One region of the Methylobacterium sp. 17Sr1-1 genome, then DNA from elsewhere that is predicted to be linked to it. Evidence: predicted binding sites of a transcription regulator. Region 1 holds the regulator's gene; each other region holds the start of a gene.
What was found. The regulator LexA, encoded in region 1, represses DNA repair genes until DNA is damaged. The targets are predictions, from matches to a motif close to TGTTCNNNNTGTGTTCNG.

Region 1 (5,508 bases):
GACGGTCACGGCGTTGAGCTTCGTCGTCGCCGACAACACCTTCCAGGGCGTCGCGTCGCTGCCGCCCTCGATCGCCCCGACCCTGTTCGCCCTCGACATCACCGGCGCCCTGTCGGGCGGGTTGCTCAACGTGATCCTGGTGTTCTTCCTGGTCGAGCTCTTCGACGCCACCGGCACGCTGATGGGCGTCGCCAACCGGGCGGGCCTCCTCACGGAGGGCAAGATGGAGCGCCTCGACAAGGCCTTGATGGCGGATTCGTCGTCGATCTTCGTCGGCTCGCTGCTGGGCACGTCGAGCACCACGGCGTATCTCGAGAGCGCGTCCGGCGTCGAGGAGGGCGGGCGCACCGGGCTCACCGCCGCGACCGTGGCTTTCCTGTTCCTCGCCTGCCTGTTCTTCGCGCCGCTCGCCGGCTCGGTCCCGGCCTACGCCACGGCGCCGGCCCTGTTCTACGTCGCCTGCCTGATGCTGCACGAGCTGGTCGATCTCGACTGGGACGACCTGACCGAGGTGCTGCCGGCCTGCGTCACCGCGCTGCTCATGCCCTTCACCTACTCGATCGCCAACGGCGTCGCCTTCGGCTTCATCACCTACGCGGTGATCAAGCTGCTCACCGGCCGTTTCCGCGACGTGAAGCCGGTGGTGTGGGTGATCGCGGGCGTATTCCTGTTCAAGTTCGTGGCGACGGGCAGCGCGCATTGAGGGGGGTGGAAGTCGTGACAGCCTCCGGCTCGCCGATCGACTTCCGGAAACCGCCACTGGGAAGTCGAATCACCGGTTAAGTGTCCCTCAAACGAAGGACGCCCAGTCGAGCCGGAACGCTGATCATGCATGCGGGCGCCCGGGCCGAGCGGGACTCGTCGCGACATCGCGCCCTTTCGTCGAGAGGGCTTCATGGACCAGACCAGCCGCCGCGTCTTCCTCGGAACCCTGGCCGCGGGCGGCAGCTTCGCCGTCGGCGGCGCCTTCGCCGCCACGGACGACGGTCACGCCGCCGGCGCCGACGTCGCCCCCGCCGGCACCTTCCTGCGCACGATCCCCCGCAAGGCCGGTGCGCCGCCGGCCTTCACCATCTCGCTCGATGCCGGCCCGATCAAGGCGACCTCGGGCGGCTGGGCCCGGGACGTCACGACGCGCCAGCTCCCCATCGCCACCGGGATCGCCGGCGCGCACCTGTTCCTCAACCCGGGCGGCGTGCGCGAGATGCATTGGCACAGCTCGGCGGAGTGGGGCTACATCGTCGCCGGGCATTGCCAGGCGACGGTGATCGACGCCGCGGGCGAGATGGAGGTCGTCAACTTCGCGCCCGGGGACACCTGGTACTTTCCCGGCGGCCACGCCCACGCGATCCAGGCCCTCGGGACCGATCCGTGCCACGCGATCCTCGCCTTCGACGACGGCCTCTACGGTGAGCACGGCACCTTCGGGCTCTCCGACTGGATGAGCCGCCTCGACCCGGCGATCCTCGGCCACGCCCTCGGCGTGCCGGAGGCGACGCTGGCGGCGCTTCCCCCGGGCGAGACCTACATCATGCAGGGGCCCGTCCTGCCCCTCGACGGCCCGGCCGCGCGGGCCGAGCGGCCTCTCGCGCCGTCACGGTCGCATCGCTACGGGCTGGCGGGGAGCGACACGATCGTGGATGCCGCCGGCAGCACGATGCGGGTGGCGCCCGCGAGCGCCTTCCCGGTCTCGGCGGGGATGACCGGCCTTCTCGTGCGGCTCGCGCCCGGTGCGATCCACACCCCGCACTGGCATCCGGGCGCGAACGAGTGGCACTACGTCCTGCGGGGGCGCACCCGCGTGACCCTGTTCGGGCCGGACAAGCGCCTAGCCGTGGCCGAGCTGGGCCCGGGCGACTGCGCCTACATTCCGCGGGCCTGCGGACACTCCGTCGAGAATATCGGGACCGGAACGGCCGAGCTCGTCGGCGTGCACGACAGCGGGGTCTACAGCGAGTCGTCATTGGCGGGCTGGCTCGCCCAGGCGCCGCGCCACCTGCTCGCCGCCAATCTCGGCCTTGACGAACAGGCCGCCGCCAGCTTCCCGACGGCGTCGCGGGTCTTCAGCCGGACCGTCTGAGCGCGCGGGCGGCTCACGAGGATTGCGAACGCAGGACGGGGCGGACCGGCCTCCGGTCCGCCCCGTCCTGTCCCTCAATATTTCCGGACGAGGCTCACCAGCCGGCCCTGGATCCGCACCCGGTCCGGCCCGAGCACCCGGGTCTCGTAGGCCGGGTTGGCGGCTTCGAGCGCGATCGAGGAGCCGCGGCGACGCAGGCGCTTGAGGGTCGCCTCCTCGTCGTCGATCAGCGCCACGATGATGTCGCCGGTATTGGCGGTCTCCTGGCGGCGGATCACCACGAGGTCGCCGTCGAGGATGCCGGCCTCGATCATCGAGTCGCCGCGCACCTCGAGCGCGTAGTGCTCGCCGCTGGCGAGGAAGTCCGGCGACATCGCCACCGAGCGGCTCTGGCTCTGGATCGCCGAGATCGGCGTACCGGCGGCGATCCGGCCCATCACCGGCACGCTGACCGACTGGCCGTTCTCGTCCGACGCCGTGGCCATCGCGGGGATGCCGGCGGGCCGCTTCGGCTCGTGGGCGCGCCCGCCCTCGACCACGCTGGGGTTGAACCGCAGCACCTCGGCGCCGGATCCAAGGCCTCCGGATCCATGCCCTGCGGGCGCGGCCGCCACGGGCCCGGTCACCGCGTCGGGGATGCGGATCACCTCGATCGCCCGGGCCCGGTTCGGCAGGCGGCGCAGGAAGCCCCGCTCCTCCAGGGCCGTGATCAGGCGGTGGATGCCCGATTTCGACTTGAGATCGAGGGCGTCCTTCATCTCGTCGAAGGACGGGGGGACGCCCGTCTCGCGCATTCTCTGCTGAATGAAGCGGAGCAGGTCCAACTGCTTACGCGTGAGCATGTGACACTCTCATCCCCGCGCTGTCGCGCTCCGGAAACAAACCACGAACATGGTAAGCGTTCCGCAAGTGTTCCGCAAGCGGGTCTCGAACTGCGGCGGGAGAACGCAGCAGAGGGAAGAGATCCGGGTCAATTCGGGCGATGTCGGGCAGGCAAACCGCACCTCGCGAGCAGCGGAACGACGCTCTGCTAGCGCCGGGCGGGCTCCGGCTCGCGGGCGAAGAGCGGGTTCGGCGGCGGCTCCGCGGTCGCGGAGAGCGGCCGGTGGAACGCGTCCGCCAGGGAATCGACGTGGACCGGGGGAGCGACCGCGCCGTCGGTGCTTGCGGCGGGGGCCGGGGGCGGGCCGGCGATGACCTGGGGCAGCCGCAGGCCGCCGGGGCCGACCGTGGTCTGCTGCGCCTGCGCCAGCGCCGGCGCGGGGAGCAGGAGAACCGCCACGATGCCAGCCCCCAGGATCGACTTCATCCGACGCTCTCCTCTCGTTGAGGGGCGTGTACACGCGAGACGCCGACTGGTTCCGCCGGATCCGGCCCGACTCGGGGGAGCTGTTCGAGTCGGCAGGCCGAAGTCAAACCCTCTGCGTCATCCCGGGGCCGCGCAGCGGAACCCGGAAGCCATAGCCGCTAACGAGGCAGGATGATGCGGCGACCGATCCCGTCTCGTTCTCCGATGTCGGCGGTGATGGATCCCGGGTTCCACTGCGTGGCCCCGGGATGACGCGGAGGGTGTCAAGTTCCGTCGAGGGCCGATCGAACTGGCTCTCTCAGCCCCGTGTCGCCCGATCCGACGGCCCGCCCCGCCCGATCCGCGGCAGGTCGCTCGCGCCGCTGCCCGGCACCACGACGAGGCGGCGGACCTCGCCGCGCAGGAAGGCCTGCAAAAAGCGGTCGTAGTTGCGGAACGAGACGCAGCCGTTCGAGGCGCCGCTCGGGCCGAGCATGTAGGTATGGGCGAGCAGCCCGACCCGGTTGTGGATGGCGCCGCTGCCGCCGACCGGGTTGAGCCGGATCGCCCGGACGCCGTGGAACAGCGCCTCGCGCTCGGTGAGATCGTAGGTGCCGGGCGGCGTGGCGCCGCGCATCTTCAGGTGGACGTTGCGCGGATCGTCCATGTGCGGCCCGAGGCCGGAATGCGCCTCCAGCGACTCGCCGCTCGGCAGGGTCACGGTGCGGGCGCTGATGTCGTAGACCGCGATGCCGGGGCTGGCGCTCAGGCGCGGCCGCGGGCTCGGATCGAGGCCGCCGGGGGCCGCGTAGGCGAGGGTCTGCGTCGGGGCGCTCGCCCCCCCTCCCCCGAAGATCCGGTCGAACAGCGACGGCTCCTCCGGCAGCGCGGCCTTGAACACGCTCTGGGTCGAGGCCATGGCCTGCGTGGAACGCCGCGGCACGCGGGTCGCCAGCACGGTCGGCGCGGGCCGCGCCTCGGAGGGGCGCAGCTCGGGCGGGCGCGGCACCGGCAGGGGTACGGCGACGAGCGGCGTGGTGGCGGGCTGCACCGCCGCGGACGGCGCGGCCTCGCGCGGCTCGGCATCGGGGCGCAGGGCCGCGAGCGGCGAGAGGTCCCGCTCGACGAGGGCGGCCGGCGCGGCCTCGGCGAGGCGCTGCGGCGCGGGGACCGGAGTCGCGGCCGCGGCGAGCGGGTGCGACTCGGCCGGACCCTCGCGGGTGAAGCCCGCCGCGTCGCCCCCGAGGGTCGGCACCGGCGCGAGCATCCAGCCGAGCTCGGCCGGGGAGATGCGCGCCTCGCGCAGCGGCGCGACCGGATCCGCCACGAGGCCCGCCACCGGGGGCCGGGCCGCCTCGCGCGGCATCAGGCCGGCGGCGGCGCCGATGCCGCCGAGCACGGCGGCGATGCCGAGAAGCCGCCGGTTGCGGCGGCGGCGGCGGAGGGAGCCCGGGGCGAGGCGACCGGACGAATACGCGACGAGGTCCATGCGGCCTGTACTCGATGGCTTGTCCCGCACGGGCCCGCCCGGCCGGCCGCCGGCGCGCGAGCGCCCGACGGGCCGGTGAGATCGGCCGTTTAGGAAAGGATCAACCTTAAGCCCTCGTATTGAGCGGCCTCTTGGTTAATCCCGGCTAAATGACACCGGCCAAATTCCAAGAATTCGTGGCACGCTGATGGCGAGAAGGGTCGGCGGCTCTCGGGCCGGGCGACCGTCGCCACCCCGCTTCGGTATGCCCCGATGCGAGGCGGGCAAGTCTGTCCGGGGAAAAGGACGAGGCGGGGGAACTCCCCTCTCCCCGACAGATCCCGGGCTTGCCCGGGATCTGCAAGCAACAGACGAAGTCGGGCAAGCCCGACTTCTCGCGGGGAGAGGCCTGAGCTCCGAAGGGGCTCAGGGAGCAGCGAACCGAAGGTTCGCCGCGAGGGTGAGGGGGTCTCGACGCGCGAGGCTCCTCCGGAAACACCCCCTCACCCTCGCTCCGGCTTTCGCCTCCGCTTGCCGTATCGCCTGAACGGCGACACGGCCCTCTCCCCGCCCACGTGGAGAGGTGAAACCCGTGCCACTTCTTTTTCCCGGACAGCAGGGGGGCGTGCGGCAATTTCCTCGGACCACGCGCCCTCGTCGGATGCAGACACG
Region 2 (5,508 bases), 1.5 Mb from region 1:
AAGATGTGCGAGTTCGAGGCGTAGGCCTGGCTGCGCCGGGCGATCACCCGCATCACCCCGCCGGGGATCTCGACCCGGATCTCGATCAGGCTGGAGCGGCCGACCGTGTCGATCCAGAACGGCCGGGCGATCTGGCGGCGCAGCTCATCCGTCAAGGCCTCGTCGAGGAGCGAGAAGAACGGCCGCGGGCCCGGCGCCGGCAGGGCGGCGCCCTCCAGGACGTCGACGTCGAGGTTCAGCCGCTCGCTGGCGATCCGCTCCAGGGTCTCGGAGCCCTTGGCCTGGGGATAGCTCTCGTAGATGTCGATCAGGGCCGCCACGTCGGCGGTGACGGCGGCCGAGAGGCGCCGCGTCACCAGCTGCCAGTGCCGCTCCATGAAGGTGTAGGCGATCACCGATTGCAGCAGCACCATCGGGGCGATGATGATGATGAGCGAGCGGGCGTACAGCCCCTTCGGCAGCCGGTCGCCGATCAGGCGGCCGAGCCGGCGCCAGGCCCGCCGGGGCGTCGGCAGCGTCCCGGCGAGGGTCGGGCCGGCCATCGCGCCTAGTCCAGGACCAGGCGGTAGCCGACGCCGCGCACGGTCTGCACGTAGCGGGGGTTCGCCGGGTCGTCCTCGATGCGCCGGCGCAGGCGGTTCATCTGCACGTCGACGGTGCGCTCGTTGGCGGCGCCGTTGGTGCCGGTCAGCGCCTCGCGCTCGACGTTGGCGCCGCGGGCCAGCGCCAGGATGGTCAGGATCTCGCGCTCGCGCTCGGAGAGGCGGATCGCCTCCTCGTCGCGGGTCAGCTCGCCGCGCTCGATGCGGAACTGGAACGGCCCGAAGCGCACCGCGTCGAGGGGGGCGGCCGTGCCGTCGGCCGGCCCCCGGGCGCTGCGGCGCAGGATGTTGTTGAGGCGCAGGATCAGTTCCCGCGGCTCGAAGGGTTTTGGGAGATAATCGTCGGCGCCGATCTCGAGCCCCGTCACCCGGTCGTTCGGGTTCGAGCGGGCGGTGAGCATCAGGATCGGCACCTGCGAGGTCAGGCGGATCTGGCGGGCATAGTCGAAGCCGGTCTCGCCCGGCATCATCACGTCGAGCACCACCGCGTCGAAGACGAGGCTGCGGCCCCGCGCCCGCGCCTCGGCGGCGCTGGCGGCCGCGGTCACCCGGTAGCCGTTCTCGCCGAGGAAGCGGGCGAGCAGGTCGCGCAGGCGGCGGTCGTCGTCGACCACCAGGATGTGGGGGGCGTGGTCGGGCAGCTCGGCCCGGACGCTGAGGGCGGGGCCGGCGCTCACGAACGGGCCTCGCCCTCGGCCGCGGCAATCTCGGCCGCGGAGTCGCCGCCGACGATGAGCCGGCGCACCGCCGCGCGCTCCTCCGGCTCGATCATCGCGAGCAGGAACCGGCTCGCCGGCTCGCGCAAGCCCGGGCCGGCCTCCTCCAGCGCTCGGCGGACCCGTCGGCCCTGGACGCCGGCGAGGCGATGGGCGAGCTGCCGGCCCTGCGGCGTGCAGGTGAGGAGGCGGTGGCGGCGGTCGCTCGTGCCCGTCCGCTGCGCGATGTAGCCCTGCTCGATCAATTCCTTCAGCACCCGGTTCAGGCTCTGCTTGGTGATCCGCAGGATATCCAGGAGTTCGGCGATGGTGAGGCCGGGATGGCGGTCGACGAAGTGCAGCACCCGGTGGTGGGCGCGGCCGAAGCCGTACTCGGCGAGGATCCGGTCCGGATCGGCGACGAAGTCGCGATAGGCGAAGAACAGGAGCTCGATCAGGTCGTAGGCCGGGGCCTCGCCGGTGCCGGAGAGATCGTCTCCGGAGAGGTCCTGCCCCGAGAGGTCTTGCCCCGAGAGGTCTTGCCCCGAGAGGTCTTGCGCGGGCGCGTCCGGGGAGTAGCCTACCTCCGGCAGGTCCTCGTTGGCGGCGTCCGGGATGGGGGCCGGACAGGTCCGGGCGGCCTGGGTCACGGGTCGCACCTCTTCGCGGAAGCGGGGCTTCGCGGGCCCTCGTCATTTATGTCAGTCTTGTTGACATATCTCAGCCCCATTGATACCCGTCAACCCCGCCGGCGAAACGAACGTACGCCCCGCGCCCCGCTCAAGCACGAACGTTGCGCGAGAACCAGCCAGGCGGAAACGAACGCATACGAGGATCATCGTCATGTCCGTCATTCCCTTCGACCAGCGTGAAGGCCACATCTGGGTCGACGGCCGCATGGTGCCGTGGGCGGACGCGAAGATTCACGTACTCAGCCACGGCCTGCACTACGGCTCCAGCGTGTTCGAGGGCGAGCGCGCCTATGGCGGCGAGATCTTCAAGTGCACCGAGCATTCGCAGCGCCTGCGCCGCTCGGCCGAGCTCCTCGACTTCGAGGTCCCGTACACGGTCGCCGAGATCGACGCCGCCAAGCGGCTGGTGCTGAAGGAGAGCGGTCTCCAGGACGCCTATCTCCGCCCGGTCGCCTGGCGCGGCTCGGAGATGATGGGCGTGTCGGCGCAACACAACACCATCCACCTCGCCATCGCGGCGTGGGAGTGGCCGAGCTACTTCGACCCGGCGACCAAGATGAAGGGCATTCGGCTCGACCTCGCCGATTACCGCCGGCCCGATCCGCGCACCGCGCCGTCGGCCTCGAAGGCGGCGGGCCTGTACATGATCTGCACGATCTCCAAGCACCGGGCCGAGAACAAGGGCTACGCCGACGCCCTGATGCTCGACTGGGAGGACAACGTCGCCGAGTGCACCGGCGCCAACGTGTTCTTCATCCAGGATGGGGTGATCCACACCCCGACCGCCGACCGCTTCCTCAACGGCATCACCCGCCAGACCGTGATCGACTTGGCGAAGCGCCGCGGCTACGAGGTGGTCGAGCGGCGCATCCGTCCCGAGGAGATGGCGGGCTTCACCGAGTGCTTCATCACCGGCTCGGCCGCCGAGGTCACCCCGGTCTCGGAGATCGCCCAGTACCGCTTCACCCCGGCCGCGATGACCAAGACCCTGATGGACGACTACAGCGCCGAGGTGCAGCCGCGGGCCAAGGCGGCCTGAACGGAGGCCGCCTGAACGGGCGCCCGAGCCTCCATCGCGTCAACGAGAAGAAGGCCCCGGGCGGGAGACCGCCCGGGGCCTTCGCGTCTCCCGGTCCCGGTTCGTCGGTCCCGGTCGCGGGTTTTGCGGGGACAAGCCGCGCCTGCGGCGCTCGGACCGGGAACGCGGGCCGGGGCTTCCCCGTTGTCTGGCTGGAACATTCAGAGAACACGGGCAGACCTCATGACCGCCAAGACCCACACCAAGCAGGCCGAGACCGAGCACCGCGAGACCGAGAACCCGAAGCAGGATCCGAAGGACACCTCGAACCGCATCAAGGATCCGAAGGACTGGACCACCGGATCCGAGCCGATGACCGGGGCGCAGGCCTCCTACCTCAAGACCCTGGCCGAGCAGGCCAAGGACGAGGACGCCTACGATCCCGACCTCGACAAGGCCGAGGCCTCGCAGCGGATCGACGCCCTGCGCAAGGAGACCGGCAAGGCCTGAGGCGGCCCGCGTCCCGCGGCGCGGGACACGGTGTCGTCCGAGGATGCAAGCGAGGCGCCGCTCCCTCTCCGCGAAGGGAGCGGCGCCACTTCTCGTGCGTCGGGCAGCCCCGCGCGGCGCGGAACGACCGGCGCGACCCCGAAGTCCTGCTTTACCCTGCGTTAGAAAATGGAGATCGCGGGGTCGGATTAGCCGCTCGGATTAACGCTCGGTGAGGGGGTCTCGCCTATTGTCCAGCGCGGCGGACCGGGAGAACTCGACGTGCGTGGCAGATCGCGGGTGACGGAGGCGCTTCGCCGCTTCCGGCGTGAGCAATCCGGCGCGACAGCGATCGAGTACGCGCTCATCGCGACCTTGATCTTCCTCGCGCTGACGAGCGCGCTCGCCGTCTACGGCAGCACGGCCGGCGGCCTCTACAGCAACCTGAGCAACAAGGTCGGTACCGCGCTGCGCTGAAGTCCGTAGCTTCCGCCCGTCACTCCGCCGCCAGCCCGAGATTGTCCAGGCATTGCCGGATCTGCCCGGCCAGGATGTCGGTGAGCGGGTTGGGCTCGCCGGAGCGGTGGCGCATCAGGCCGATGCGGCAGGCCGGCAGGGCGGCGAACCCGTCCTGCGGCCCGAGCACCCGCATGCCAGGACGCAGCGCGCTCTCGGGCAGCACCGAGACAGCGAGCCCTGCCAGCACCGCGGCGCCGACCGCGGTCGAGTTCCAGCTGACGAACAGGATGCGGCTCTGCCGGCCCCCGCGCTCCAGCGCCTCGATGGCGGCCCGGCGCCAGTTGCAATCCGGCCGCCCGAGGGCGAGGGGCACCGGCTCCTCGCCATGGACGGCGTGGCGGCTCGACGTCACCCAGAGCAGCGCCTCGGTGCGGACCGTCTCGATGTTGCGCCGGCCCCTATCCTTCGTGGAACCTTTGGCCTCGGTGACGATGGCGAGGTCGATGTCGCCGTCGGCGATCCGCGCAGCCAGCATGTCGGTGGGCTCGCACACCACCGTCACCTCGGCCCGCGGATGGGTCCGGGCGAAGCGCGCGAGGATCTCCGGCAGGTAGCGGTCGGCATAGTCGTCCGGCAGGCCGAGGCGCACCCGGCCGGCGAGGTCGCCCTCGTCGAAGGTCGCCAGGCACTCGGTCTGCAGGCGCACGATGCGCCGGGCGTAGTCCAGCAGGCGCTCGCCGTCGTCGGTCAGCCGCACGCCACGGCCGGCCTTGGCGAAGATCTCGCGCCCGACCCGCTCCTCGAGCCGCTTCATCTGCATCGAGACGGCGGACTGGGTCTTGTTCACCGCCTCCGCCGCGCGGGTGAACGACCCACTCTCGGCGATCGCCACCAGGGTCCGGAGCTGGTCGATGTCGAGGGGATGCACCGGATCGCTCCGTCATCGATGCCTGCATCAATCCGCGTGATGTGACACATCTCAATCATTCGCTCAACGCATCGACCGAGCTGGGCTATGACGGTGGGGCGGATGAGCACGGCCGGCCCGGGACGAGGCCCAGGATCAGGCCCAGGATCAGGCCCATGACGAGGTATGCCGAGACGCTCCCGCCGGAGACCACGATGACGATCAGTTTCGCCCCCCTCTTCGGTGTCCTCTCGCTGGCGCTCGGCGCCGGTCGCAAGGCCGCGCAGATCGTGGCCCGGATCGTCACCCTGTGGATCCACCGCCGGGCCGTCTACCGCCTCGCCGAACTCGACGACCGGGGGCTGAAAGACATCGGCCTCACCCGCAACGACGTGCTGGGCGTGCTCGACCTGCCGTTCGCGCAGGACCCGACCGTGCCCCTGGTGCATCGACGCCGCGCGCGGCGCCAGCCCCCGCCGCCGGTCGTGACCGTGCGGCTCGCCGCCCGGGACGGGCGCACGGTGGAGGGGCGGGCGCGGGAGGCTTGAGTCGCCTCCTCCGACCGGATGTCTTCGAGAGATGTGGCGCGGGATTCCTCTTCCTCCGCGGAGAGATGGTGTCCCGTGGCCGTTTCGATGGGCGCTAC
Region 3 (5,508 bases), 2.3 Mb from region 1:
TTGATCACCACGTCGTCCTCCGTGATCTCGCCGGCGCCGACGAGAGCGGAGGTGTTGCGGGCGATCTCGAGCACCTGTGCCTTCGTCTGCGCCGGGGTGCAGGAGGCGTCGATGCCGATGACGTTGCGGGCGCGGCCGTCGGGCTTGAAGCCGACCAGCATGCCCGCATGGGTCGAGCCGGTGACGGTGCAGACCACGATGTAGTCGAAGTGGAGGCCCATCTCGGCTTCCTGCTTGCGCACTTCTTCCGCAAAGCCGACGTAGCCCAGACCGCCGAACTTGTGCACCGAGGCGCCGGCCGGGATCGCGTAGGGCTTGCCGCCCTTGGCCTTCACGTCCTCGATCGCCTGCTTCCAGCTGTCGCGGATGCCGATGTCGAAGCCGTCGTCGACGAGCTGCGATTCGGCGCCCATGATCCGCGTCAGCATGATGTTGCCGACCCGGTCGTAGACCGCGTCCTCGTGCGGCACCCAGGCTTCCTGGATCACCCGGCACTTCATGCCGATCTTGGCCGCCACCGCCGCCACCATGCGGGTGTGGTTCGACTGCACGCCGCCGATCGACACCAGGGTGTCGGCGCCCGAGGCGATCGCGTCCGGCACGATGTATTCGAGCTTGCGCAGCTTGTTGCCGCCATAGGCGAGACCCGAGTTGCAGTCCTCACGCTTGGCGTAGATCTGCACGTCGCCGCCGAGATGGGCGGTCAGGCGCGGCAGGTGCTCGATCGGGGTCGGGCCGAAGGTCAGGGGGTAGCGCTCGAACTGCGACAGCATCGATTGGGTCATCGCCGGGGTCCTGTGTGGAAGCCGCGATCGTTGTAGCAGGCTCCCGGCGGAAGGTGCTCTCGAAGTTGGACGAATTTTGGCGCTGGCCGGCCCCGCTACCGGTTCCATGTGCTACTGCATTCCGTGAAACAGCCATCTTGCGGAAGGATCTTTCATGCCCGCCGGGCTCGACCGCATCGACCTCAAGATTCTCCGTCTGCTGCAAGAGGATGGCCGCATCGGCAACGCCGAGCTCGCCAAGCGCGTCAACACCAGCCCGGCGACCTGCCACCGCCGCACCCAGCGCCTGTTCGACGAAGGGTATCTCCGCGGCGTGCGCGCCGTGGTGGCCCCCGAGCGGGTGGGGCGCGGCTCCCTAGTCCTGGTCGGGGTGGTGCTCGACCGCTCGACGCCCGAGGCCTTCTCGGCCTTCGAGGCCGCGGCGCTCGCCATGCCGACCCTCCTCGACTGCCACCTCGTCGCCGGCGACTTCGACTACTTCCTCAAGATCCGGGTCTCGGACATGGCCGACTTCAACCGGATGCACAGCGAGATCCTGATCGCCCTGCCCGGGGTGCGCCAGACCCGGACCTTCTTCGTCATGAAGGAGGTGATCGACAACGCGCCCTTGAGCTTGTGAGGGAGCACGGCGCGAGAGGTGCCGCGAGGGTCTTCCTATCGGGCCCGCTGCTGCGCCACGAGCGCCTCCGCTGCCTGGACGAGCGCGTGCCCGACGCCGTCCGGGCCGCCGCCATGGGTCTGGCTGATCGCGTAGGCTCCTTCCACGAGCAACAGCAGGCCGTCGGCGAGCTGGCCGGGGTCCCTCGCCTGCAGCGCCCCGGCGAGGTGCCGGAAGCGTTCCCGCAATGCCGTCTTCGTGGCCCGCGCGATCTGCCGGCCGGGATGGGCCGGATCGGCGAACTCGGCGCAGAAATTGATGAAGGGGCAGCCCCGGTATCCCTCCTGCGTCGTCCGCTCGACCAAGTAGGTCATGATCGCGCGGAGCCGCTCGTCCGGGTCGTCGTATCGGTCGAACGTCTCGTCCCAGCGTTCGAGAAACTGCCGCGACCGCTCCTCCAGATAGGCGAGGACGAGATCGTCCTTCGACGGGAAGCTGCGATAGAGGCTGATCTTGGTGACCCCGGCCTCCTTGACGATGGCCTCGACGCCGACGGACCGGATCCCGTCGCGGTAGAACCGCTCGGCCGCGACCGCGAAGATCTTGTCGCGCGCCCGTGTCGGTCTCGTCGGCGCTTGGTCCATCGTGGTTCCTCGATTGACATGTGACCGACCGGTTCGTACCACAGTCGAGCACCGGCCTGCCATAGCGGCAAGTCCCTCCGGTTCAGGTCACGGTGTCGCGTGTCGCCGGTACCGGCGCGGCATCCGTCCCGGAGCCAAAAAGCATCCTCTCCGCGTGAGGATCATGAGATGAAGCATTTCATCGTCGAGGCGACGTATCTCGTTCCGTTCGAGGCCGTCGCTCCTCTGATACCGAGTCATCGGAACTTCCTGAAGGACGGATACGATCGCGGGCTTTTCCTGTGCTCGGGGCCGAAGGAACCGCCGGTCGGCGGGTTCCTGGTGGCGCGGGCCGAGACCCGCGAAGATCTCGAAACGCTGTTCGAGGCCGAGCCGTTTCGCCAGAACGGCGTCGCCCGCTTCACCTTCACGGAGTTCCGGCCGGTGATGCGGCAGGATTGGTGCGAGCCCTGGTTCACGGGCGAGCCGGCGTGATGCGGCCCCTCGAAGACATCCTGGCCGAGGCGGCGTCCCGCAAGGGCGGGCTCGCGGCCCTGGAGGCGATGCTCGGCGAGACGCCGGTTCTCCCGCGCGACCGGATCGCCGCGCTGCCCGATCACCGCATCCTGGCCGCGATGACGCGGCGCATCTTCAGCGCCGGCTTCTCCGCGCAGGTGATCGACGCGAAATGGCCGGCCTTCGAGAGCGCCTTCCGGGAATTCGATCCGCCGGCCTGCGCGGCGCTGACCGAAGACGACATCGACGCCCTGGCCGCCGATCGGGCGATCGTCCGCAACCGCGCCAAGATCGATGCGGTGCGCGTCAACGCGGCCCTGCTCCTGGCGCTCGCGCGCGAGCACGGCTCGGCCGCCCGAGTCCTGGCGGACTGGCCCGAGGACGACCTCGTCGGCCTGCTGCGACTGCTGCGGGAGCGCGGCCGTCATCTCGGCGGCGATTCGGGCATGCGCGTCCTGCGGGCGATCGGCAAGCCGGCCTTCGTCACCACCAGGGACGTCGTCGCGGCGCTGATCCGGGAAGGCGTCGTCGCGCGTGCGCCGAGCACTCCGCGCGGTCTGGCGCTGGTCCAGCGCGCCTTCAATCTGTGGTCCGCCCAATCGGGGCGCAATCTCACGGAGATCAGCCGGATCCTGGCGCTGAGCGTTCCGTCCTGAGCCGACTGAGAGCCTGCATAGACGGCCAAGCCGGCGGCGCGGTTGCTCCTGTACGCAGTTTGTTCTAGTCGTGAGGGCAGACTTGGCTCGGGCGCCCCCGCGCCCCATCTGGTCACCATCACGGTCGATGGGCTCCCCGAACGTCACGGGCTCCCGGCCGATCCCGGTCCCATCAAGCCTGGCCGTGTCGACCCCGGCCCGGAGCCCCTCTGCATGGCCTCTCTCGACAAGCTCTTCGACCGTTCCGCGGAGGGCCGCGTGATCGCGGTGCGGGGCGCCCGCGAGCACAACCTGAAGAACGTCGACCTGACGATTCCCCGCGACAAGCTCGTGGTGTTCACCGGGCTGTCCGGTTCGGGCAAGTCGTCGCTCGCCTTCGACACCATCTACGCCGAGGGGCAGCGCCGCTACGTCGAGTCGCTCTCGGCCTATGCGCGCCAGTTCCTCGAGATGATGGCGAAGCCCGACGTCGACCAGATCGACGGGCTGTCGCCGGCGATCTCCATCGAGCAGAAGACGACCTCGAAGAATCCGCGCTCGACGGTCGGCACCGTCACGGAGATCTACGACTACATGCGCCTGCTGTGGGCGCGGGTCGGCATTCCGTACTCACCCGCGACCGGCCTGCCGATCGAGAGCCAGACCGTCAGCCAGATGGTCGACCGGGTGCTGGCCCTCCCCGAGAAGACCCGGCTCTACCTGCTGGCCCCCGTCGTGCGCGGCCGCAAGGGCGAGTACCGCAAGGAGATCGCCGAGTTCCAGAAGAAGGGCTTTCAGCGCCTGCGCATCGACGGCGAGTACTACGCCATCGACGACGTGCCGAAGCTCGACAAGAAGCTGAAGCACGACATCGACGTGGTGGTCGACCGGATCGTGGTGCGGGCCGACATGGCCTCGCGGCTGGCCGATTCGTTCGAGACGGCGCTGGAACTGGCCGACGGCATCGCGGTGGTCGCTTTCGCGGACACTCCCGAGGACGGCGAGGCGCCGGAGCCCATCACGTTCTCGTCGCGCTTCGCCTGCCCGGTCTCCGGGTTCACGATTCCGGAGATCGAGCCCAGGCTCTTCTCCTTCAACAATCCGTTCGGCGCCTGCCCGACCTGCGGCGGCATCGGCCACGAGATGCGGATCGACCCGACGCTGGTCATCGCCGACGAGGCCTTGAGCCTGTCGCGCGGTGCCGTCGCGCCCTGGGCGAAATCGACCTCGCCCTATTACGGCCAGACCCTGGACGCCCTGGCGAAGCACTACCGCTTCCGCACCGACACGCCGTGGGGCAAGCTCACCGAGGCCGCCCGCCAGGTGGTGCTCTACGGCTCGGACGGCGACGAGATCCGCTTCGCCTACAATGACGGGCTTCGCGCCTACGAGGTCTCGAAGCCCTTCGAGGGCGTGATCCCGAACCTGGAGCGGCGCTACAAGGAGACCGACAGCGACGCGGCGCGCGAGGACATCGGCCGGTTCATGGCCGAGACGCCGTGCTCGGCCTGCAAGGGCAAGCGGCTGAAGCCCGAGGCGCTCGCGGTCAAGATCGCCGGCTTCGACATCGGGGATTCCACGGTGCTCTCGGTGCGCGACGCCCACCGCTGGTTCGGCGACTTGCCCGAGCACCTGAGCCAGAAGCACAACGAGATCGCGGCCCGCATCCTGAAGGAGATCCGCGACCGGCTGACCTTCCTGGTCGATGTCGGTCTCGAATACCTCACGCTCGCCCGCGGCTCCGGCTCGCTGTCGGGCGGCGAGAGCCAGCGCATCCGGCTGGCCTCGCAGATCGGCTCGGGGCTCACCGGCGTTCTCTACGTCCTCGACGAGCCCTCGATCGGCCTGCACCAGCGCGACAACGAGCGGCTGCTCGGCACGCTGAAGCGGCTGCGCGACCTCGGCAATTCGGTGATCGTGGTCGAGCACGACGAGGACGCGATCCTGCAGGCCGACTACGTCGTCGATGTCGGCCCCGGCGCCGGTATCCATGGCGGGCAGATCGTGGCGAAGGGAACGCCGTCCGAGCTGCTGGCGGACGAGAACTCGCTGACCGCCCAGTACCTCACCGGCAAGCTCTCGGTGCGGGTGCCGAAGATGCGCCGGAAGGCCAAGCGCAACCCGGCCGCCAAGGTCGAGGCGCCCGAGGCCCAGATGCTGCGCCTCGTCGGCGCCCGCGGCAACAACCTGAAGGACGTGACCGCCGAGATCCCGCTCGGCACCTTCACCTGCATCACCGGTGTCTCCGGCGGCGGCAAGTCGACGCTGGTCGTCGACACGCTCTACAAGGCGGTGGCGCGCAAGCTCAACGGGGCGCTGGAGCACCCCGCGCCCCACGACCGGATCGAGGG
Region 4 (5,508 bases), 2.3 Mb from region 1:
CTCGGGCCTGCGCCGCGTAGCCGTCGCGGCCAAGGTTCACGGGCCAACGGGTAGCTGACCATGCGCTGGGAAGATTTTCGCACCTCCGACAACGTCGAGGACCGCCGCGGCGAGGGCGGCGGTGGCGGCGGCTTCGGCTTTCCGGGCGGCGGTGCGGGCGGCCTCGGCATCGGCACCATCGTGATCCTGTGCATCATCGGCTGGGTCACCGGCATCAACCCGGCGATCCTGATCGGCGGCGCCGAGACGGTGACGCGCCAGCGCGCGCCGCAGGAGCAGGGCCAGCCGCAGCAGGGCCAGCCCGATCGGCGCACCGGCGCCCCCTCCGACCAGACCGGCAAGTTCGCCGCCGCCATCCTCGGCAACACCGAGGACGTGTGGAACCAGGTGCTGCCGAACCAGACCGGGCGGCAATACACCCCGACCACGATGGTGCTCTATACCGGCGGCACCCGCAGCGGCTGCGGCCAGGCCCGGGCGGCGATGGGGCCGTTCTACTGCCCCCTCGACAAGAAGGTCTATCTCGACACCTCCTTCTTCAAGGAGATGGAGCAGAAGTTCCGGGTGAAGGGCGACTTCGCCTACGCCTACGTCATCGCCCACGAGGTCGGCCACCACGTCCAGGACGTGCTCGGCATCCTGCCCAAGGTCCAGCGCAAGCAGCAGCAGGTCGGCGAGCGCGAGTCGAACGCCCTCTCGGTCCGCGTCGAGCTGATGGCCGATTGCCTCGCCGGCGTCTGGGCCAAGAACTCCGACGACCGCTTCAAGGCCCTGGAGCCCGGCGACATCGAGGAGGCGATGCAGGCGGCGAGCGCCATCGGCGACGACCGCCTGCAGAAGCAGAGCCAGGGCTACGTCGTGCCGGATTCCTTCACCCACGGCTCCTCGGCCCAGCGCATGCGCTGGTTCCAGACCGGCTACCGCAGCGGCCAGACCCAGTCCTGCGACACCTTCCGGGCCTCGCAGCTCTGATGGCCGGGCTGGACCACGCGCGCGCCTTCGTGCCGCTCGGGATCGCGGTGCTGACAGTCTCCGACACCCGCACGCTCGCCGACGACCGCTCGGGCGACACGCTGGTCGGGCGCCTGGAGGCGGCGGGGCACCGCCTCGCCGCCCGGGCGATCGTGCCGGACGAGGTCGAGGCGATCCGTGCCCAGGTGCGGGCTTGGGGCCAGGATCCGGGGGTCGACGTCGTCATCACCACCGGCGGTACCGGCTTCACCGGCCGCGACGTGACGCCGGAGGCGCTGGAGCCGCTGTTCGAGAAGCGGATGGACGGCTTCTCGGCCGTGTTCCACCGCATCTCCTACGACAAGATCGGCACCTCGACCCTGCAATCGCGGGCGACCGCCGGGGTGGTGGACGCCACCTACGTCTTCGTGCTGCCGGGCTCGCCCGGGGCCTGCCGGGATGCCTGGGACGGCATCCTGGCAGCCCAGCTCGACTACCGGCACCGTCCGTGCAACTTCGTCGAGATCATGCCGCGTCTCGACGAGCATCTGAAACGCGGCGCCACTACCCCTGCAGCAGCGTCCCCCGCAGGGGCCTGACCGGCAGGCGGGCCTTGAGCGGCAGGCCCGCCCGCAGGGCCTGCACCCGCACGAGGTCGCCGGCCCGCACCTGCCGGGTGCCGGTCAGCGCCTCCCGCCGTCCGGCGATCCGCTCGAAGAGGGGCGCGTGCGGGCGGCGCAGGCGGCCGACGGCCTCGGCCTGCGTCGTGGCGCCGAACCGGTCGAGCACCCGGATCCAGCCCTCCGCCGGCACGTCGCCGGCTTCGAGGCACAGCATCCAGGGCCGGCGCGCCAATCCGGCCGCCGCCACCCACGGGTTCCTGCCCCGCGCCACCAGGGCCGCCCCGGTGCTCTCGGCCATGGTGCCGACCTCCGGATCGTCCGGATGCTCTGCGGCGATCACCGCATCGCCCACCACGCCCGCCGCGACGCCGGCCACGAGGGCCGCCAGGGTATCGGCGAGGGCGTCGATGCGCTCCGGATCGACCGCGCCGGGGAGATGGATGACTGCCGTGAACATGATCGCGCCATAGCGGATGGCGGGCGTCGCGTCCTGCCTTGATCGTTGGCACTTGCGTCTGTTCCTGTTTTGTTCGAAGCTCGGCCGCGTCTGGATGGGAGGCCGGCATGGAATCGGGATGCGGGCGGGGGCTGCGGCGCCTCGCCGGGTCGACCCCGGCGGCGGAGAGCCGCCGCGGGCGCGGCGCCACCGCCAACCCGACCGGCCGGTTCGAGCCGGCCGCGCGCGAGGCCTTCGCGGATGGCTGGGAGATCGAGGAGGAGCTGCCGCCGCTGTGCACCGAGGTGACGCTGGAGCGGGCGCGCAGCATCATCACCCGCAACGATTCCCCCGATATCGGCTTCGACCGGTCGATCAACCCGTATCGCGGATGCGAGCACGGCTGCGTCTACTGCTTCGCCCGGCCGAACCACGCCTATGCGGGCCTCTCGCCGGGGCTCGACTTCGAGACCAAGCTCTTCGCCAAGCCGGACGCGGCCGCGCTCCTGGAACGGGAGCTCTCGGCCCGGGGCTACGCACCGCGGACCATCGCGCTCGGCACCGCCACCGACCCCTACCAGCCGATCGAGCGGCGCTACCGCCTGACCCGCGGCATCCTCGAAGTGCTGTCGCGCTTCCGCCATCCGGTCGGGATCGTGACCAAATCCGACCTCGTGCTGCGCGACCTCGACATCCTGGCACCGATGGCGGCGCAGGGCCTCGTGAAGGTCGCCCTCTCTGTCACCACCCTCGACCCCGACCTCGCCCGCCGGATGGAGCCCCGCGCCCCGCGGCCGGAGAAGCGCCTCGCGGCGATCCGGGCCCTCGCCGCTGCCGGGGTGCCGGTCATGGCGCTGGTGGCGCCGCTGATTCCGGGCCTCAACGACCACGAGATCGAGGCCGTGCTCGCCCGCGCCCGGGAGGCGGGGGCGAGCGAGGCCGGCGGCGTGCTCCTGCGCCTGCCGCACGAACTCGCCGACCTGATGCGCGACTGGTTTTCCGAGCATTATCCCGATCGGGCCGGGCGGACCTTCGCGCTGCTGAGCGAGGCCCGCGGCGGCAAGGTCTACGACGCGGCCTACGGGCGGCGCTTCACCGGGACGGGGCCCTACGCCGATCTGCTGGACCAGCGGATGCGGGTGGCGATGACGCGGCTCGGCTATCCGGCGGAACGGGTGCGGCTGCGGACGGATCTGTTCGCGGTACCGGTGCGGGTGGGTGGGCAGTACAGCTTGTTCTAAGGCGGGCAGGGCGCCATTGGATGACGCAAGGGAATTCTTCTCTTCCCGCGGGCGCAGGACTGTCAGGGGAATATCTTTTTCTGAATCAAGCGCGGGATCCCCTCTCCCGTGTGGGAGAGGGGTAGGGGCGATCGGAGATCGCGCGAGGGTGGCTCGGGTTCAGAGTAAGACACCGAGCGTTGAGCTGCGCAGCTCGATGTTCGAAGCTTCATCCTGAAGCCAAGCCACCCTCACCCCCGGCCCCTCTCCCACACAGGAGAGGGGGACCAGCGCCATTCTCGTCTCCAGATGCCTCGGCCGCCCGCGCCGACAACCGATCAGTGCTGACCCAGAGGCCGGTTCTGCTACCCTGCCACCATGACCGGCCAGCCTCCGCCCACCCTCGACACCCCGCGCCTCCACCTGCGCCCCGTCGCACCCGACGACGCGGAAGCCACCAGCGCCCTGATGACCCCGGCGGTGAGCCGGTGGCTCGCCTTCTGGCCGCTGCCCTTCACCGTCGCGGTGGCACGAGAGCGGATCGCCATGGCGCAGACTCTCGCGGAAGCCGGGCAGGCGCTCTCGCTGGCGGTGACCGCCCGTGAGACCGGCGAACTCCTCGGCTGGATCATGCTGCACCGGAGCGGCGACGATCCGCGGACAGCCACGGTGGGCTACTGGCTCGGCGAGGCGCATCAGCGCCGGGGCTTCCTGCGCGAAGCGATCACAGCCCTGCTCCCGGTCGCCGCCGCATGGCTCGACGTCGACCGGATCGAGGCCAGCGCGCATCCGGAGAATGCCGGCTCCTTTGCGGTGATGCGGGCCTGCGGCATGCGCTTCCTGGGCGAGACGGTGATCCACGCCCCGGCCCGCAACCGCGACGAACGCGTGCACATCTACGCCGTCGCGCGCGACGCCCTCACGCCGCCGTCAGGCACAGCTCGAACGTGATGCACGCCGCGTTGGTGCCGCGGCGCAGGACGCCCTCGTGGATGTCGCCCGCGACGTCCACCACCGCGATGTCGAGATGCGCGACCGGGGCGCCGTCCGGCCCCGGCCGCACGGTCCCGTCGCGGATCAGCACCTCGCTCGCATCGGTGGGGATCACCCGCCCGTCGGCGAAGGCCGGCCGCACGATGCTGCCGATGCCGCGCACCCGCGCCACAGACAGACCGTGGGTCCGGGCCGCCGCCTCGATCGCCGCATGGATCTCCTCGTTCGGCTGGATCTTCAGGAGGAGGCAGCCCGCCTTCGCCTCCGACAGGGAGACGGGGGTGAAGAGCGAGAAATTGGTCTCGGCATCCGGGATGACCCGCCAGGCCGCCTCCGCCGTGCCCCAGACCTCGGCCCGGACGGGGTTGGCGATCACCACCTCCGCCGGCAGCAGGTGGCCGGCGCGGCGGCGCCCGTCGGGCTCGATCCAGGTGCCGTGGACGTGCAGGAAGCCGGCGCCGTCGCGCTCGCCGAAGGTGGCGCTCGCCCGCTCCAGCCGGGTCTCGCCCTCGGGCCGGAAGGTCTCGCTGTAATAGGCCGCGAAGAGCGGATCCGACGACAGGGCCGGCATCACGTAGGAGAAGGGCGAGAAGCTCCCGCCCGCGAGATGCACCACGCCGCCCCGCATCCCGGCTTCCGCCAGCGGTCCGGCGACGGCGTCGAGGAGCGTGCGCCCCGGCGCCAGGTCGAAGGCGCGATGGAGGCGGGCGCCGCCGGCGGCGAGCCAGCGCTCGGGCCGGACGGGCCCGGGCTGGGCGAGGGTGGCGAAGGGCGGCGTCTCGAGCGCGCTCATCCCTGCGCCTTCTCGCCGAGGAGGCCCGCCGCCTCCAACTCTTCCCGCACCATCTTCTTGGTGATCTTGCCGTAGCCGGATTTCGGCAGCGACTCGCGCAGGATGACCCGGCGCGGCAGCTTGTAGCGGGCGACCTTGTCGAACAGGAACGCCATCACGTCGTCTTCCGAGAGCGCCATGCCCTCGCGGGCTACGCAGACCGCGATGCCGATCTCGCCCCAGGTCGGGTCGGGCACGCCGAGCACCGCGGTCTCGGCCACCGCCGGATGGGCCAGGATTTTCTCCTCGATCTCGCGCGGATAGATGTTCGAGCCGCCGGAAATGTACATGTCGGAGGCGCGGCCCGTGATGTAGAGGAAGCGCTCCGGATCGAGGTAGCCGAGGTCGCCGGTGCGGAACCAGCCGTCCCGAAACGCTTCGGCATTGGCCTTCGGGTTCTCCCAGTAGCCGGCGAAGACAGCCGGACCGCAGACGCAGATCTCGCCGGTCTCG

Region 2: a site for LexA is predicted at 3,221-3,238, ahead of DK412_RS01675 (DUF3072 domain-containing protein). Genes of this name have one in related genera too.
Region 3: a site for LexA is predicted at 3,228-3,245, ahead of uvrA (excinuclease ABC subunit UvrA). Genes of this name have one in related genera too.
Region 4: a site for LexA is predicted at 2,091-2,108, ahead of DK412_RS27720 (PA0069 family radical SAM protein). Genes of this name have one in related genera too.

What each region holds. Positions count from the first base shown of each region.
Region 1 is NZ_CP029552.1:1,855,224-1,860,731, reverse strand. It holds gene DK412_RS08375 (NCS2 family permease) at 1-703, shown strand, start outside; gene DK412_RS08370 (cupin domain-containing protein) at 896-2,080, shown strand; gene lexA (transcriptional repressor LexA) at 2,155-2,922, opposite strand; gene DK412_RS08360 (hypothetical protein) at 3,111-3,389, opposite strand; gene DK412_RS08355 (tlde1 domain-containing protein) at 3,688-4,857, opposite strand.
Region 2 is NZ_CP029552.1:356,148-361,655, forward strand. It holds gene DK412_RS01655 (ATP-binding protein) at 1-542, opposite strand, end outside; gene DK412_RS01660 (response regulator transcription factor) at 548-1,279, opposite strand; gene DK412_RS01665 (MarR family transcriptional regulator) at 1,276-1,755, opposite strand; gene DK412_RS01670 (branched-chain amino acid aminotransferase) at 2,141-3,028, shown strand; gene DK412_RS01675 (DUF3072 domain-containing protein) at 3,251-3,517, shown strand; gene DK412_RS01680 (Flp family type IVb pilin) at 3,779-3,973, shown strand; gene DK412_RS01685 (LysR substrate-binding domain-containing protein) at 3,993-4,883, opposite strand; gene DK412_RS01690 (DUF1127 domain-containing protein) at 5,039-5,410, shown strand.
Region 3 is NZ_CP029552.1:6,137,784-6,143,291, forward strand. It holds gene DK412_RS28000 (1-aminocyclopropane-1-carboxylate deaminase) at 1-773, opposite strand, end outside; gene DK412_RS28005 (Lrp/AsnC ligand binding domain-containing protein) at 940-1,404, shown strand; gene DK412_RS28010 (TetR/AcrR family transcriptional regulator) at 1,440-2,027, opposite strand; gene DK412_RS28015 (YciI family protein) at 2,196-2,501, shown strand; gene DK412_RS28020 (DNA-3-methyladenine glycosylase I) at 2,501-3,178, shown strand; gene uvrA (excinuclease ABC subunit UvrA) at 3,392-5,508, shown strand, end outside.
Region 4 is NZ_CP029552.1:6,072,253-6,077,760, reverse strand. It holds gene DK412_RS27735 (neutral zinc metallopeptidase) at 61-972, shown strand; gene moaB (molybdenum cofactor biosynthesis protein B) at 972-1,550, shown strand; gene DK412_RS27725 (hypothetical protein) at 1,516-2,031, opposite strand; gene DK412_RS27720 (PA0069 family radical SAM protein) at 2,139-3,251, shown strand; gene DK412_RS27715 (GNAT family N-acetyltransferase) at 3,609-4,181, shown strand; gene DK412_RS27710 (DUF296 domain-containing protein) at 4,150-5,016, opposite strand; gene DK412_RS27705 (acyl-CoA synthetase) at 5,013-5,508, opposite strand, start outside.